DNA from 2 places in the Pseudoalteromonas sp. SWN166 genome. Region 2 is predicted to be linked to the other one. Evidence: predicted binding sites of a transcription regulator. Region 2 holds the regulator's gene; the other holds the start of a gene.

Region 1 (8,141 bases), on a different contig from region 2:
GCTCGTTTTTGTTTCAATTAGAAGCGAAGCGCCAAGGTGAAGATTGGACTAAAGCGCAAGAAGTAGAATACGGTTTTGTAGTGCCTGAGCGCTTTGACGAAACTATTTACTTTAGGCTTTTAATTACCAGTGGCTTTATTTTGCTTTTTTATCTCATTTTTTGGGTATTTAGAGCGCAAGAGCGTAGAAAACAAGAAGCATTAGAGGGCTTGATCACCGAGCGTACCTTAGAGCTTCGTCAAGCTAATGATAAATTAGGGCAAGTGAATTCACAGCTTAAATTAGTTAGTCACTCAGATGAGCTAACGGGGCTGCGTAGCCGCCGCTTTTTGTTTGATCAACTTCCAAAAGATATTGAACACTTTCAACGTAATTCACAATCGCTGCAGGCACAAGGCAAGTCATTGGTGCTGGTAATTATTAACTTTGATAATTTCAGCCGTATTAATGATGCCTATGGCCCAATTGCAGGTGATAGCTGCTTACAGCAAATGGCTGCATTATTAAACTCGCGTACACAGGGTTCTGACTATGTGGCACGTTGGAGTGGTGATGAGTTTTTACTATTATTACGTGATTTTAAATGCAATAAAATAGACAGCTATGCTTCAGATCTTTGTAAAGTAATAGCGGCTAATTCATTCCAATTACCAAATGGAAAAACAACTAATATCACGGCATCAATTGGTTGGTCATTCTATCCGTTACCACTTTTGGGTGGGCAGGTAATTAGCTGGGAAACATCTATTAATTTAGCTGATATTTCATTGCACCAAGTTAAAAAGCGCGGTGGTGATGGTGTTGCAAATATTACGTTTGATGATCAGCTTGATGCGTTTGAGTTTGAACAAAATTCTAACGTTGATCAACAATTAGGTATTTTACAAAGCAATGGCCTAGCTGATATTAAAGTGTGGATGCGCTGATCAGCAATATTTAGACATTAAAAAAGGAGCCTAGGCTCCTTTTTTAATATGCTCAACTTTAGATGTATAGGAAGTTAATTAATAAACGCTTTAATAGCAGTTAATATTCCTTGCTCACCTAATCCCATTTCATCGTGCATTTCATCTTGCGTGCCGTGTTTAATAAACTCATCAGGAATACCTAAGTTAAGGATATTAATATCAGCTTTTTGCGTTGCTAAGTATTCGTTAACTGCAGAGCCGGCACCGCCAGCGATTGCATTATCTTCAAGCGTAACAATTACATCGTGGCTAGCTACAAGCTCATTTAAAAGCGCGGTATCAAGAGGTTTAATAAAACGCATATTAACAAGCGTTGCATCTAACTCATCTGCAGCAAGCTGTGCATTTTCAAGTAATGTACCGAACGATAAAATGGCAATTTTACTGCCTTTCTTAATTGTATCCGCCTTACCTATTTCAAGCAGTTGCATCGAGCTTTCTATGTCTGCAGTACCTGCACTACCGCGAGGGTAACGAACGGCAACAGGGCAGTTTGCTTTATAACCGGTGTATAGCATTTGACGGCACTCGTTGGTATCGCTTGGCGCCATAATCACCATATTTGGAATACAGCGCATAAAACTTAAATCGTATGCGCCTTGATGAGTTTCACCATCGGCTCCAACAATACCGGCGCGGTCAATGGCAAATAATACAGGTAAGTTTTGCAGTGCAACATCATGTATTAATTGGTCATACGCACGTTGTAAAAAGCTTGAGTAAATAGCAACAACAGGTTTTAAACCTTCACAGGCAAAACCAGCAGCTAAAGTAACAGCATGTTGCTCAGCAATGGCGACATCAAAATATTGATCTGGATGTTCTTTAGAAAAGCGTACCATGCCTGAGCCTTCGCGCATTGCAGGCGTGATAGCCATTAACTTGCTATCTTGCTCGGCCATATCGCATAACCAATCACCGAATACTTTTGAAAAAGTAGCAGCACTAGGTTTAGATTTAGGCAGACTAGTTGTGCTCGGATCGAATTTTGGTACACCATGGTAGCCAATAGGATCGGCTTCAGCTGGTTTATAGCCCTTACCTTTTTGTGTTTTTATATGTAGAAGCTGTGGGCCTTTTAAATTACGCATATTACGTAGCGTATCAACAAGCATGTTTACATCGTGACCATCAATTGGACCAATATAATTTAGGCCTAATTCTTCAAAGAAGGTACCCGGGATCATCATGCCTTTAATGTGCTCTTCCATTTTACTGGCAAGTTGCTTTACAGGAGGTACACCTGAGAGTAACTTTTTACTACCTTCACGAATGTTAGTATAAAAGCTACCCGATAAAATACGGGCAAAGTGATTTGTTAATGCGCCAACATTTTCAGAAATCGACATTTCGTTATCATTTAAAATAATAAGCATGTCTGATTTTACATCACCTAAATGATTCATCGCTTCAAATGCCATGCCTGCGGTTATAGCCCCGTCGCCAATAATGGCAACAGACTTTCGACCTTTACCTTCTTTTTGTGCGGCAATAGACATGCCTAAAGCAGCTGAAATAGACGTGCTTGAATGGCCTACGCTAAACGTATCGTATTGACTTTCATCGCGAAAAGGAAAAGGGTGTAAACCGTCTTTTTGACGAATAGTGTGCATTTGGTCGCGACGACCAGTAAGGATTTTATGCGGATAAGCTTGATGACCCACGTCCCAAACTAGGCGATCGTCTGGAGTGTTATAAACATAATGCAGCGCAACGGTTAGTTCAACCGTCCCTAAACCAGACGCTAGATGACCGCTACTTTGCGATACTGAGTTGAGTAAATAATCGCGCAGCTCATTGCTAAATGCAGGGAGTTTGTCTTGCGCTAAGTCACGCAATTGGGCTGGCTCGTCAACCAAATTAAGTAATGGATACTTGCTACTATCAAGTGTCATGGTTTTATATATATCCTTCGCTAACATTAATTAATCCAAAGCTTTTACGAATAATTAATGTTGAGTAATAATGTCAGTGCTAATTGCAATACGTATGAGCAAAAATTAGTGGTCACGCTCAATTAGGTAATTTGCTAGCGACGCAAGAAGTGTTGTGTCAGCATCTATATTTGCTAACGCTTCATGGGCTTGTTGTATTAAATTATGCGCCTTTTCTTTAGCGCCTAGCATACCTAATAATGCCGGATATGTCGCTTTATTCGCGGCAATATCGGAGCCTTGTGGCTTTCCTAAAATAACTGTATCGCCTTCAACATCTAAAATGTCGTCGTGTACTTGAAATGCTAGCCCTATAGCATACCCAAAAACACTTAAATTTTCTAAGGTTTGTTGATCAGCCTTTTCACTGCACAGTGCACCAAGTGTAATTGCGCAATTAATTAGAGCCCCGGTTTTTAGCTTATGTATTCGCTCAAGCTCTTGTACGGTAATTACTTTATCAGTTGCTGCTATATCAAGGCCTTGTCCGGCAACCATACCCTGAAGGCCTGATGCGTGGGCAAGTGTAGCAATCATTTTTACTTGTGTTTGCGATGAGCATTCAAACTTGTGATTCGCAATAAGCTCAAAAGCAAGAGTTTGAAGAGCATCACCGGCTAAAATTGCACTTGCCTCGCCAAACTCTATATGGCAAGTAGGGCGTCCACGGCGTAAGTCGTCGTCGTCCATTGCTGGTAAGTCATCATGGACTAATGAATAGCTATGAATACACTCAATTGCAGCAGCAAGTACGTTTAAGTCTTGATGGTTTGCGCCGAGCATTTTACCTGTGGCATAAACTAAAAATGGACGTAATCTTTTACCGCCATTAAATAATCCATACTGGGTGGCGTTCTTTACCGTTTCTTCTGTATCGAGAGGCTGATTAAAATGCTGCTGTAAGGTCGCTACTACATCTTTTTGAGCACGTTCAATATGATTTTTTATGCTCACAGCTATTCCATATCATTATCAAAATTTGTAAGTACTGACTTTTCGCCATTCCCCATCAAAACTGATACTTTTTGTTCTGCTTGCTGTAATTTCCCTGATGAAGCACTTGCTAATGCAATTCCACGCTCAAATTGCTTTAACGATTGCTCAAGCGATAAGTCACCTTGTTCCATGTCACTAACGATTGTAGATAATTCTTCTAGTGCTTGTTCGAAACTTAAGTTTTCAGGTTTTTTAGTCGCCATCTTTATTTCAGCTTACATAATAAATTTAGGGGTCAATTTTAGGGGGAATGCTAAACTAGGTCAAAGGATGATATTGGTTTTTTACCTTTATAACGTTAAATTATATTTCAAGTGCATTAATAAAGCCTTAATAGCGTCTGTTGGTTTAATAAATCAATTGATAGTTAGGTAGCCCTTATAACTTGATCTAAGATAGTGCTAAAGGCTGCTTTTTATGTTTATTTATAAAAATGGCTTAAGCAATTCAATATGTTGCCGATAAGCAGTTAATAATAAAAATTTATGATAAGGCCATTAAGCATGAAACTTCTGGAGGAAATGTGGATTTAGCAACCATAATTGGGATCCTAGGCGCAATTGGCTTAATTGTCATGTCTATGTTTATGAGTAGTAGCGGTGAAATGGCTATGTTTTACAATACCCCGTCTGTGGTTATTGTATTTGGTGGTTCACTCTTTATTGTTTTATCAAACTTCACCATGTCGCAATTTTTGGGGATAGGTAAAGTTGTTGCCAAAGCGTTTATGTTTAAAATCGAAACGCCAGAAATACTTATCGAAAAAGCAGTAGAACTTGCGGATTCAGCTCGTAAAGGCGGTTTTTTAGCACTCGAAGAAGCTGAAATTCCAAACCCCTTTATGCGCAAAGGCGTCGATATGCTCGTTGATGGCCATGATGCAGATGTAGTTCGCGCTACACTTCAAAAAGATATTTCTCTAACTACGACTCGCCATGAATTGGGCGCGGGTTTATTTAAGTCGTTAGCTGATATAGGGCCTGCAATGGGCATGATTGGTACTCTAATTGGTTTGGTTGCAATGTTGTCTAACATGGATGACCCAAAGGCAATTGGTCCGGCAATGGCAGTAGCACTATTAACAACTTTATATGGCGCGTTTTTAGCCAATGTTGTGGCAATTCCTATTCAGGTAAAACTTGAACTGCGTAAAGACGAGGAAGCGATGAATCAGCGTTTAATTTTGGATGCTATTTTAGGTATACAAGATGGTCAAAATCCAAAAGTAATCGAAGGTATTTTGAAAAATTACTTAGCTGAATCTAAACGTAAAGTAGATACCGAGGAGTAACTATGTCTGATCAAGAGTGCAAATGTCCACCACCAGGTCTACCTGCATGGATGGGAACGTTTGCCGATTTAATGTCACTGTTAATGTGCTTTTTTGTACTCTTGCTCGCGTTTTCAGAAATGGATGTACTTAAGTTTAAACAAATTGCGGGCTCTATGAAGTTTGCTTTTGGTGTGCAGAATAAAATTGAAGTAAAAGACATCCCTAAAGGGACCTCTGTTATTGCCATGGAGTTTACCCCAGGCAAACCAGAGCCAACCCCAATAGAAACCATTCAGCAGCAAACAGTCGAAATGACTCAACAAATGTTAGAGTTTCAGGCTGGCGATGAAAGCTCAGCAGGCGGCAGGCAAGAGCAGCGCGGGGATAAACGCGGTGGCGAATCTCGTAGTACCTCACAAGAAGAATCTTCTGAGCAAGCAACTTCAGCAGCCGATCAGGAGCAAACTAACGAGCTTGTTAAAAAGATAGCGCAGCAGCTTGAAAAGCAAATAATCGATGGCGCAATTGAGCTTGAGTCTTTAGGGCAGCAAATAATTATTCGCATTAGAGAGAATGGTTCATTTCCTTCAGGTAGTGCATTTTTACAACCTAAGTTTAAACCTATAATTCAAGATATCGGTGTGCTGTTAAAAGATGTACCCGGTGAAATAACAGTATCTGGCCATACAGATGATTTTCAGGTATCGAATGAGTTATATATTAATAATTGGGACCTATCATCAAAGCGTGCTGTAGCCGTTGCAAGTGAACTGCAAAAAGTCCAAGGATTTGATAAAACCCGAATGATGGTGGTTGGTCGAGCTGAAACACGACCACTTGTACCGAATGACACCGATGAAGATCGCCGCAGGAATCGCCGAGTAGAAATATCTATATTACAAGGTAAAGCAAAAGAGTCAGCTCCTATAGATGTAAGATAACTTTTATTGGCAAACACACTTATTTATCATAAAGTATGCTTTCTTTAACAAATGTAACGGAATAGTTCATGAAAAAGGTCGATAAGTTTAGTCATATGCCAGGAAATGGCGGTGGTAATGACGATGATGAAAAAAAACTTGATTAACTCTAATGCCTGAATGGTTTTTAAAGACTATATTGATATTAGATACTAGTTGGGTGTTTATTTTAAGCCCTGCTATTTTCATCTTTTATTTTAGAAAAGATTATTTGGCCCTGCGTTTCGCTTTAATTACAGCCGCTTTTTTTTTATATGGAACCATTATTCATCCTTACTTGAAAGAGTTTGATAATGGGATTTATGTTTATCGATACCTTGTTTGGGCTTTTAATGATATTGCTTGGATGGCACTCATCGCATATCTGGGGTTAAAAGATAAGGTTTATTTATGGCAATGCGTATTAGGTCAATTGGTTGTTATTATGGCACCAATTTTACAGCTATTTAGATTAGTCGACCGCCATTTATGGGATCTTTCTTATAGTACATACATTTATAAAACCTTATTGCCATTTATTAATATAGGCACCGTTGTTGTTTGTTATCTTCCGCTTATTTATATTTTAACAAAAGACAAAAAAAGCCCAGCTAGCCAATAGTTACAAAAAGTTCCCTCCTTTAAAATAGCTGTGCTAGACTACTGTTTATATAAACAGTGATGAGCAGGCTATGAAACTCTACATTGCAGAAAAACCTTCACTTGGACGCGCTATTGCTGATGCGTTACCAAAACCACATAAAAAATATGATGGTTATATAGAAGTCGCTAATGGCGATTGTGTATCGTGGTGTATTGGACATTTGCTAGAACAAGCAGAACCCGATGATTACGATGAGCGCTTTAAAAAGTGGCAGTTTGAACACTTACCTATAATACCTGAACAGTGGAAGTTAAAAGCCAAAACCAAAACTCGCAAACAGCTCACTGTTTTAAAAAAATTAATTAAACAAGCCTCGCAACTTATTCACGCTGGCGATCCAGACCGTGAAGGCCAGCTACTAGTCGATCAAGTAATTGAAGAAGCTAAAATAAGTCAGGCTAAAAAGCAGAGTACGCAACGTTTACTCATTAGTGATTTAAACTTATCGGCGGTAAAAAAATCACTGGGTACTATGCGTTCTAATCGAGATTTTATTCCGTTAAGTGTATCTGCTTTAGCGCGCTCTCGTGCTGATTGGCTATTTGGTATGAATTTAACACGTGCATACACACTAGCTGGGCAAAAAGCAGGGTTTGGTAATGTGCTTTCGGTAGGGCGAGTACAAACCCCTATTTTAGGTCTTGTTGTTAATAGAGATAACGAAATAGCGAACTTTGTATCTAAGCCTTTTTACGATGTACTGGCGCATTTACTTACTCCAGATAACCAGCCATTCATAGCTAAGTGGGTTCCTAGTAAAGCATGTGAGCCACATCAAGATGAAGAAGGCCGAATACTTAACAAAGCACTCGCAGAAAATGTTGCTTCGCGTATTAGCAAACAAAATGCTGAGCTTACAGCGCTTGAGCAAAAACAAAAAAAACAAAGTGCACCGTTACCGTATAACCTATCTGCACTGCAAATAGATGCCGCTAAAGCCTTTGGTATGCCAGCTCAAAAAGTGTTGGATATTTGCCAAATACTTTACGAGCGACATAAATTAATTACCTACCCACGCTCGGATAACCGCTATTTACCCAAAGATCACCACCAAGATGCATCTTCTATTTTTAAAGCTATAAGTGCTAATGGTGGGCAAAGCACAGAATTGGTAAATGGGGCTGATGTAAAAAAGCGTAGTAAATGTTTTAACGATTCAAAAGTGGCTGCACACCATGCAATTGTGCCGACGGCAAAACAGTTAAAGTCAGCGAGTTTGAGCGGTGACGAAGCGAAGGTATATCAATTAATAAGCCGCCATTACCTAATTCAGTTTTATCCCGACTATATATATAACGAAACTAAAGCAGAGATAACAATTGCTGGCGGATTATTTAAAGCGAATGC
Region 2 (8,141 bases):
ACGAAGTCGTCGGCGTAACATATTATTCGCCCACTAGATTAGGACGCTCTACGCGGTAGGCTTCAAGCTTTAATTCTATATTTACTGGGCTTTCGCCAACGCTTATTGCGATAATCCCTTCAGCAAACATTTCATGGTAAAGCATTTTTTGCTCTACACGCTGCTTTAACTTATTTGCCATAGGTAAAAACAATAAATTAGCTAAGCCAACACCATAAATGGTCGCAATAAATGCCGTTGCAACGCCCGCACCAAGCATTTGCGGGTCAGTAATAAACGACATTGCCTGTATTAAACCAAGCACTGCGCCTAAAATCCCAATGGTAGGACTGTAGCCTCCCATTGCTTCATAAACACGCGCAGCTTCAAGTAAACGATCGCGTTCTAGCAGTAAATCAATTTCTAGTGTGTCACGCAGCTTTTGCTCTGAGCAGCCATCTACAAGTAAGCTTAAACCCTTTGCAGCATACGCATCTGGGTGAGCCAGCGCTTCATTTTCAAGCGCTAAATAACCTTCTTGACGCGCTTTATGAGACCATCGTTTAACTTGCTCTATTGCGTCTTCAATATCGTATTGTGGCGCAACAAAAACCCACGAGCTCATATTTAACATTTTTTTAAAGGTACTTGCTGATGTTTGCAACATAACAGCGCCAAGCGTGCCGCCTAATACAATAATAAGTGCAGGGCCATTAAATAAAGCAGAAACAACGCCGCCTTCTAAAGAATACCCTAAACTTATTGCGCCTAGTGCTACAAATAGTCCAAATACTGAGAGTTTATCCACAGCCCACCTCTCTCTTTATGCGCGCCGCAACATCACTCAGTGCTAAGCTTTCACTCGAAAGCCCAGCATTAGCAATGGCTTGAGGCATTCCATAAACAACACAGCTTTTCTCATCTTGCGCCCAAATAGTAGCACCCGTTTGTTTTAACATTCTGGCACCGTCACGTCCATCAGCGCCCATTCCTGTTAAAACAATAGCTAGTACATCACCTTGATACGTTTTGGCTGCGCTTGCAAAAGTAACATCTACGCTCGGTTTATAGCTTATTCTCTCGCTATGATCTTCAAATACGCGCAGAGTTCTATTTGCTCCACGCCCTTCTACCATCATTTGCTGTCCACCAGGCGCTAAATAAGCAGTTCCAGACTGTAAGCGGTCACCTTGCTGTGCTTCTTTAACTTTTATTTGGCACAGACCATTTAAGCGCGCTGCGAATGCAGGTGTAAATGCAGCTGGCATATGCTGAATAAGTAAAATCGGGTGAGGAAAATTAGCTGGCAATTGAGTCAGTATAGTTTGCAGTGCAACAGGCCCGCCTGTAGAAGTACCAATAGCAACAAGCTGGTATTGCTTTCCACTTGCTCGCATTGAGGCAACATTTGAACCTGACGATGTTGCAGGGGTTACTTTTTGAAAGCTTCTATCAGGCTGTTTTATGGAAGGCGTTAATGTGCTTGTTCTTTGCGAAAGTGAACTTGTTGTTGGTTTAGTTGGAATTACTGACTTAGGCGGTGTTGGAACTCTAAATGTTCGCGGTAAACGTCTCCGCCCTATGTCTTTCACTTTACTTTGTAAAAGCTTTATTGCGTCTTCGTTATTGCGTGCAATGTCTTCAAACTTTTTCGGTAAAAAATCCATTGCTCCTGCATCTAGCGCATCAAATGTTGCAGTTGCGCCATCACGCGTAAGTGATGAAAACATCAAAATAGGCGTTGGATTACTCGCCATAATCTCTTTAACTGCGCTAATACCGTCGAGCACAGGCATTTCGACATCCATAGTAATCATATCAGGACGTAGTTGAGCTGCTTTTTCAACAGCCTCTCTGCCATTCACAGCAAAGCCTATAACTTGTATGTCGCTATCTTGCTCAAGAATTTCGCTTACCCTGCGGCGAAAAAAGCTTGAATCATCAACAACTAAAACTTTAACGGCCATTTAGCTCTCTTATTAAATTTATGCGTAGGTATATATTAAATATATACCTACTTTATTATCAGCCTGCGTAATGTTTTAACATGTTTGGAACGTCTAAAATCAGTGCAATGCCACCATCCGAAGTAATTGTAGCACCTGCCATACCTGGCGTGCCTTGTAGTAATGCATCAAGTGGTTTAATTACAACTTCTTCTTGACCAATTAGCGAGTCAACAACAAAACCTATTTGCTGCGTACCAATTTGGACAATGACTACGTGGCCTTTTGCTTTTCGCTGAGAACGATCTGAGCCTTTTACTAACCAGTGCTCAAGGTAAAATAACGGTATTGCCTTTTTACGCACAATAATTGTTAATTGCCCATCAACTACATTTGTTTTCGTTAAATCTAAGTTGAATATTTCACTCACACCAGCAAGTGGTAACGCAAATGTTTGTGAGCCAACAATCACCATTAAGGTCGGTAATATAGCCAAGGTAAGTGGTACTTTTATTTCTAAAATAGTACCTACGCCTAACTCAGATTGAATACTTACTGAACCGTTCAATTGGGTGATTTTAGTTTTCACCACGTCCATTCCTACACCACGACCGGAAATATCAGATATCTCTTCTTTTGTAGAAAAGCCGGGTGCAAAAATCAAGTTATACGCTTCGGTGTCAGAAAGTCGACTCGCTTGGTCATGATCGAGCACGCCTTTACTAATTGCTATTTTTTTCAGCTTTTCAGCATCCATACCAGCGCCATCATCTTTAATGGTTAGCAAAATATGATCGCCTTCTTGGGACGCTGATAAAGTAACATTACCTGTTCTAGACTTACCTGCTGCCTCACGAACAGCGGGCATTTCAATACCATGGTCAACTGAGTTTCGAACTAAATGCACAAGCGGATCGGCAAGTGCTTCCACCAAGTTTTTATCTAAATCGGTTTCTTCACCTACAAGCTTTAAGTCAATGTCTTTGTTTAAACTGCGCGCTAAATCGCGAACAACTCGAGGGAATCGACCAAATACTTTCTTGATTGGCTGCATTCGGGTTTGCATTACTGCACCTTGAATATCAGCAGTAACCACATCTAAGTTAGATATAGCCTTGCCCATTGCTTCACTGTCTGAGTTAGTTGCTAAACTCACCAAACGGTTTCGCACAAGGACTAACTCACCAACCATATTCATAATTTGGTCAAGTCGTTTTGTATCTACACGAACGGTAGTTTCTGCTGCTGGCGGCGCTGATTTTTTTGCCGCTGCGGGTGCTGCTTTCACAACAGGCTTTTCTACCGGTTTAGAAACAGGTGCTTTCGCAGGCTCTGGTTTTTTTACAGGCTCACTAGCTTTAGCAACTGGTGTTGCAGGAATATTGGGCTGATTCACAGCTGGCGTGCTTTCTATTGACTTAGGTGCAGTGCCTTTACCATGAAGTTCATCAAGAAGTGCTTCAAACTCGTCATCACTAATTTCATCATCTGATGAATTAACCGGGCTTGAGGCTGGTTTTGCTGGTTCTACAGGTGCTTTACTAGCAACATCACCAAAACTGCCAACTCCATGTAACTCATCTAATAAGCTATCAAATTCATCATCAGTAATGTCACCATTAAAGTCATTGCTGCTTGCTACTGGCTTCTCAATTACAGGACCTTGTCCTTTACCGTGTAGTTCATCCAGTAAGTTTTCAAATTCGTCTTCAGTTATTTCATCAATTTCAGCATCGCTAACCGAAGGCGTTCCGCTAAATAGTTCATCAAATGCAAACGGATCTTCGTCATCAACTATGGGCGTATCAACTACTTCGTTTTGAGGTTGTTCAACTTCATTGTTCGAAGATACACCGTTAAGCTCATCTTCTGTTGGAGGTAGGCCTAAAATGTGAAGGGTATGAAGTAATTCAGGATCTGCAGGTTCTGGCTTATCCCTATTTTGGATAGTCGCGAACATTTCATTAATGGTGTCGAGCGCTTGTAAAATAACATCCATTAACTCTGAATTGACCGTCCGCACGCCTTGACGTAATAAATCAAATACGTTTTCAGCACCATGACAAGCATCAACAAGTTCTGTCATAGCTAAAAAGCCTGCACCACCTTTTACAGTGTGAAAGCCTCTAAATATAGCGTTTAGTAACTCTGTATCTTCTGGATTATTTTCCAGTTCAACCAACTGTTCAGATAAAAGCTCTAGGATTTCTCCTGCCTCTACGAGAAAGTCTTGTAAAATATCTTCATCGACTTCAAACATGCAGTTACTCTCCTCTTAGAAGCCCAAACTTGATAAAAGATCATCGACTTCATCTTGATCAGATACAACATCGTTACGCGATTCTTTATCAATAATAGGGCCTTCAGGACCTGCTAAAGTTTGTGTGGCAACTGGTTCTTTTATTTTTTGTTGTTCTACTTTATTCACGGTGCTGTCACTGTCATCTTGTTCAGCAAACGCTGTTAAAAGATGAAGTAAGCTTTCTTCTACTTCCCTAACAAGTTCTATAACACGGCGAATAACTTGGCCTGTTAAGTCTTGATAGTCTTGAGCCATTAGTACATTTGTCATTAAGCTTTGAAGCTCATCTGTTTTATGATGAGAGTTATTCATAAACTTATCGATACTGTGGCAAAGTTGTTTAAACTCACCAAGCTCGATCTCGCGGCTCATTAAACGATCCCATGTCGGTTTGATATGAGATATTTCATCTGCTAATTGCTGGGCTATAGGAAGACTAGCCTCCACTGCATCCATTGTTTTATTAGCCGCATTTTCTGTCATTTCTATAACATAATTAAGCCGCTTTTTAGCATCTGGAATAGCATCAGTCGTTATGTTAGTTAAGCGAGTGTCAAGCTCAAAACTTTTGAGGGCTTCGTGCAATTGACGGGTCAACTTTCCAACTTCAGCAAATAATTCAGACTGCTCTTGCGAGGCAGTCTCTAAAATCAACTGATTTGCTTTATCTTGCTCATCATTTTCTAAAAAAACAACGAGCTGACGAGCTTGTTCTAACGTTATTTGAGGCGCAGCTAGTGCTGGCATAAGCCTCTCCCCCATCATTAGCCTAAGCGTTCAAATACTTTTTCTAACTTAGTTTTTAATGTTCCAGCCGTAAAAGGCTTAACAATATAACCATTAACGCCAGCTTGCGCTGCAGCTATTATTTGTTCTTTTTTAGCTTCTGCCGTTACCATTAATACAGGGATATGTTTTAACTTATCATCTGCACGAATTGCTCTTAAAAGGTCAATACCTTGCATTCCAGGCATATTCCAATCAGTAACTACAAAATCAAACACTTGATTTTGCAACATAGGCAAAGCTGTAGACCCGTCATCAGCTTCTTGAACGTTAGTGAAACCTAAATCACGTAACAGGTTTTTTATAATGCGTCTCATCGTTGAAAAATCATCAACTACAAGAATTTTCATGTTTTTATCCAAAACATCCCCCAGTGAGGTATTAACCTTTGTTTACTTACTACTAATTTATCCAGTCATTGATTTTAGCTTTAAGCTTAATCATCGCCTGACCATGTATCTGACTTACACGCGATTCACTTACATCGAGTATATGTCCTATTTCTTTTAAATTCATTTCATCGTTATAGTACAAAGAAAGCACCATTGCATCACGCTCTGGTAATGACTTAATTGCACTTAGCAAAGACTCATTAAACCGATCATTTTTAACATTATTAAAAGGTTTATCTTGCGCTAAATCTTGGCCTACGGGAGTAATAACATCCTCATCAACACCAAGGTCTTCAATACCTAGTATTTTACTCGCATTCACATCATTTAAAATATGATGGTACTCATTGAGTGAAATTTCAAGTTTTTCAGCAACTTCTGTATCTGTTGGTTCGCGATTAAGCCTACTTTCGAGCCCAGTAATTGCTTCTGCAACTTGTCGGCTTTTACGATGTACTGAGCGAGGAGCCCAGTCACCACGGCGCATTTCATCAAGCATGGCACCGCGAATACGAATACCTGCAAAGGTTTCAAAGCTTGCGCCCTTAGTTGCATCGAAGTTTTTTGAAGCTTCTATTAAACCTATCATTCCTGATTGAATTAAATCATCAAGCTGAACGCTAGGTGGTAATCGAGCAATTAGATGACATGCCACTTTTTTGACAAGTGATGCATGCTTCTCAACAATCACATTTAAGTTTTGTGTTGATTGATATCCCATAGCTCTATTCACCAATATTGTCATAATTAGCCGTTTACTAGTTTCTCAATGAAAAACTCTAAATGCCCAGATGGTTGGTTTGGTATTGGCCATTTAACTGCTTTTGTTGCCAGCGTTTTAAACGCAAGAGCGGCTGGCGAATTTGGAAAGAGCTCAACTATTACTTTTTGACGACGCGTTGCTTTACGCATATTTTCGTCATAAGGAACCGTTGCTACTAGCTCCATTGATACATCTAAAAAGCGATCGGTAACCTTAGATAGCTTTGCAAATAATTCAGTGCCTTCACGCATACTGCGGACCATATTGGCAACAATTTTAAATTTATAAACGCCATGCTCACGGCTTAATACTTTAATAAGTGCGTAAGCATCTGTGATTGATGTTGGCTCATCACATACCACAACCATTACATCTTGTGCTGCGCGCGAAAAGCTCAGCACCATGTCCGAAATACCAGCGGCTGTATCTACAATTAAAATATCAAATTCGGTATTCAATTCGCTAAACGCACGAATTAGTCCAGCATGCTCCGATGGTGATAACTCAACCATACTTTGCGAACCCGATGTAGCGGGTACAATTTTAATACCAGCAGGACCTTCAACTAAAATTTCGTCAAGCTCACATTCACCAGACAAAACATGTGATAAATTACGCTCTACACGTAAACCAAGCATCACATCACAATTTGCTAAACCTAGGTCAGCATCCAGTACTAGTACTCTATTACCTTGCTGCCCTAGTGCAATAGCGGTATTTAGAGAAACATTTGTTTTCCCCACCCCACCTTTACCACCGGTTACAGCGATAACTTTAACGCCGTTGTTATTGTTTTGACTCATTTTGCGCAGGCCGCTTGCTTGATCTAATACTGTGTTAATCATACATCCCTACTGTACTTGGCGCCACTGCTTGATGCCTTGAATGTTGTGCTTTTGTTCTTTTTAAATATAATTGCTCAGCCTTTTTCACTAGTTTTTCAGCATTTGCAACACGAATATCTTCTGGTACTCGTTGTCCGTTAGTAAGATACCCTATTGGAAGGCGATTTTGAATCGCAATACTAATAATCTCACCCAAACTTAATGATTCATCTAACTTGGTGAAAATACAACCACTTAACTGTACTTTTTTAAAGTGGCGTACAGTTTCTTGTAATACATTCATTTGCGCTGTGGCACTGAGTACCAGGTAGTTGCGAATGTCCACACGTTGGTTGCGCATTAACGTATTTAACTGCTCAGTTAAGCGTAAATCTCGTTGGCTCATACCTGCCGTATCAATTAACACTAGACGTTTATTTCGTAAATGATATAAAACTTCAGCTAACTCATTAGCATCTTTAACTTGTTTAACACCACAACCAATAATACGGCCGTAAGTTGCAAGCTGCTCATAAGCACCAATTCTGTACGTATCAGTGGTTATTAAGGCCACTTTATCAGCGCCATACTTTTGTGCACCTAACGCTGCAAGCTTAGCAACTGTCGTGGTTTTGCCCACACCGGTTGGACCCACTAACGCATATACACCACCTTGGCGAAGTATTTCGTTATTGGTTGTTTGCATTTGATCTTCAACCATTGTTAGCAATGCTTTCCAGCCTTGTTGACGAGATACATCGTCAGGTACAAAACATGCCATTTGCTGCGCGACTTCTTTATCAATACCCATGCCGACCAAACGGTCAACCATACAAGCACGAGTTGGGTCGCGACGTGCCATATCTTGCTGCATTAAACCCGATACTTGATGTTCTAATAATTGACGAATTGCGTTCATTTCTTCACGCATTGTTGTCATTTCTTCGCTTTCATTATTTTTATTTTGTGGGCGAGCAGTTACCGGGCTATCTAAATCATCAAAGTCGCGGTCTAAATCATCAAAACCTAAGCTATCGGCTTGAGTTTGTGGACGTGCCTGGGCTACATCATCACGTGCAAACATATTTTTAGTACGCGGCTGCGCAGCAGGTTCTTGATAGTTATCGGTAGTATCAATACCCGATTGTG

Evidence for each region. Region 2 encodes FliA, which starts transcription of late flagellar genes. Its sites were predicted from a motif close to CTAAAGNTNNNNNNNNNNNNGCCGATA; they were not measured.
Region 1: pomA (flagellar motor protein PomA) is a predicted target of FliA. The motif match lies at 4,336-4,362, and genes of this name have one in related genera.

The regions. Positions count from the first base shown of each region.
Region 1 covers NZ_JADYXB010000037.1:3,259-11,399, reverse strand. The annotation lists gene I6F49_RS16830 (ligand-binding sensor domain-containing diguanylate cyclase) at 1-926, shown strand, start outside; gene dxs (1-deoxy-D-xylulose-5-phosphate synthase) at 1,001-2,863, opposite strand; gene ispA ((2E,6E)-farnesyl diphosphate synthase) at 2,969-3,856, opposite strand; gene I6F49_RS16815 (exodeoxyribonuclease VII small subunit) at 3,859-4,101, opposite strand; gene pomA (flagellar motor protein PomA) at 4,422-5,189, shown strand; gene I6F49_RS16805 (flagellar motor protein MotB) at 5,192-6,112, shown strand; gene I6F49_RS16800 (hypothetical protein) at 6,264-6,752, shown strand; gene I6F49_RS16795 (DNA topoisomerase III) at 6,823-8,141, shown strand, end outside.
Region 2 covers NZ_JADYXB010000007.1:97,958-106,098, reverse strand. The annotation lists gene I6F49_RS06260 (flagellar motor protein MotB) at 1-21, opposite strand, end outside; gene I6F49_RS06255 (flagellar motor protein) at 23-787, opposite strand; gene I6F49_RS06250 (protein-glutamate methylesterase/protein-glutamine glutaminase) at 780-1,946, opposite strand; gene I6F49_RS06245 (chemotaxis protein CheA) at 2,005-4,185, opposite strand; gene I6F49_RS06240 (protein phosphatase CheZ) at 4,201-4,974, opposite strand; gene cheY (chemotaxis response regulator CheY) at 4,992-5,375, opposite strand; gene I6F49_RS06230 (RNA polymerase sigma factor FliA) at 5,416-6,126, opposite strand; gene I6F49_RS06225 (MinD/ParA family ATP-binding protein) at 6,153-7,013, opposite strand; gene flhF (flagellar biosynthesis protein FlhF) at 7,006-8,141, opposite strand, start outside.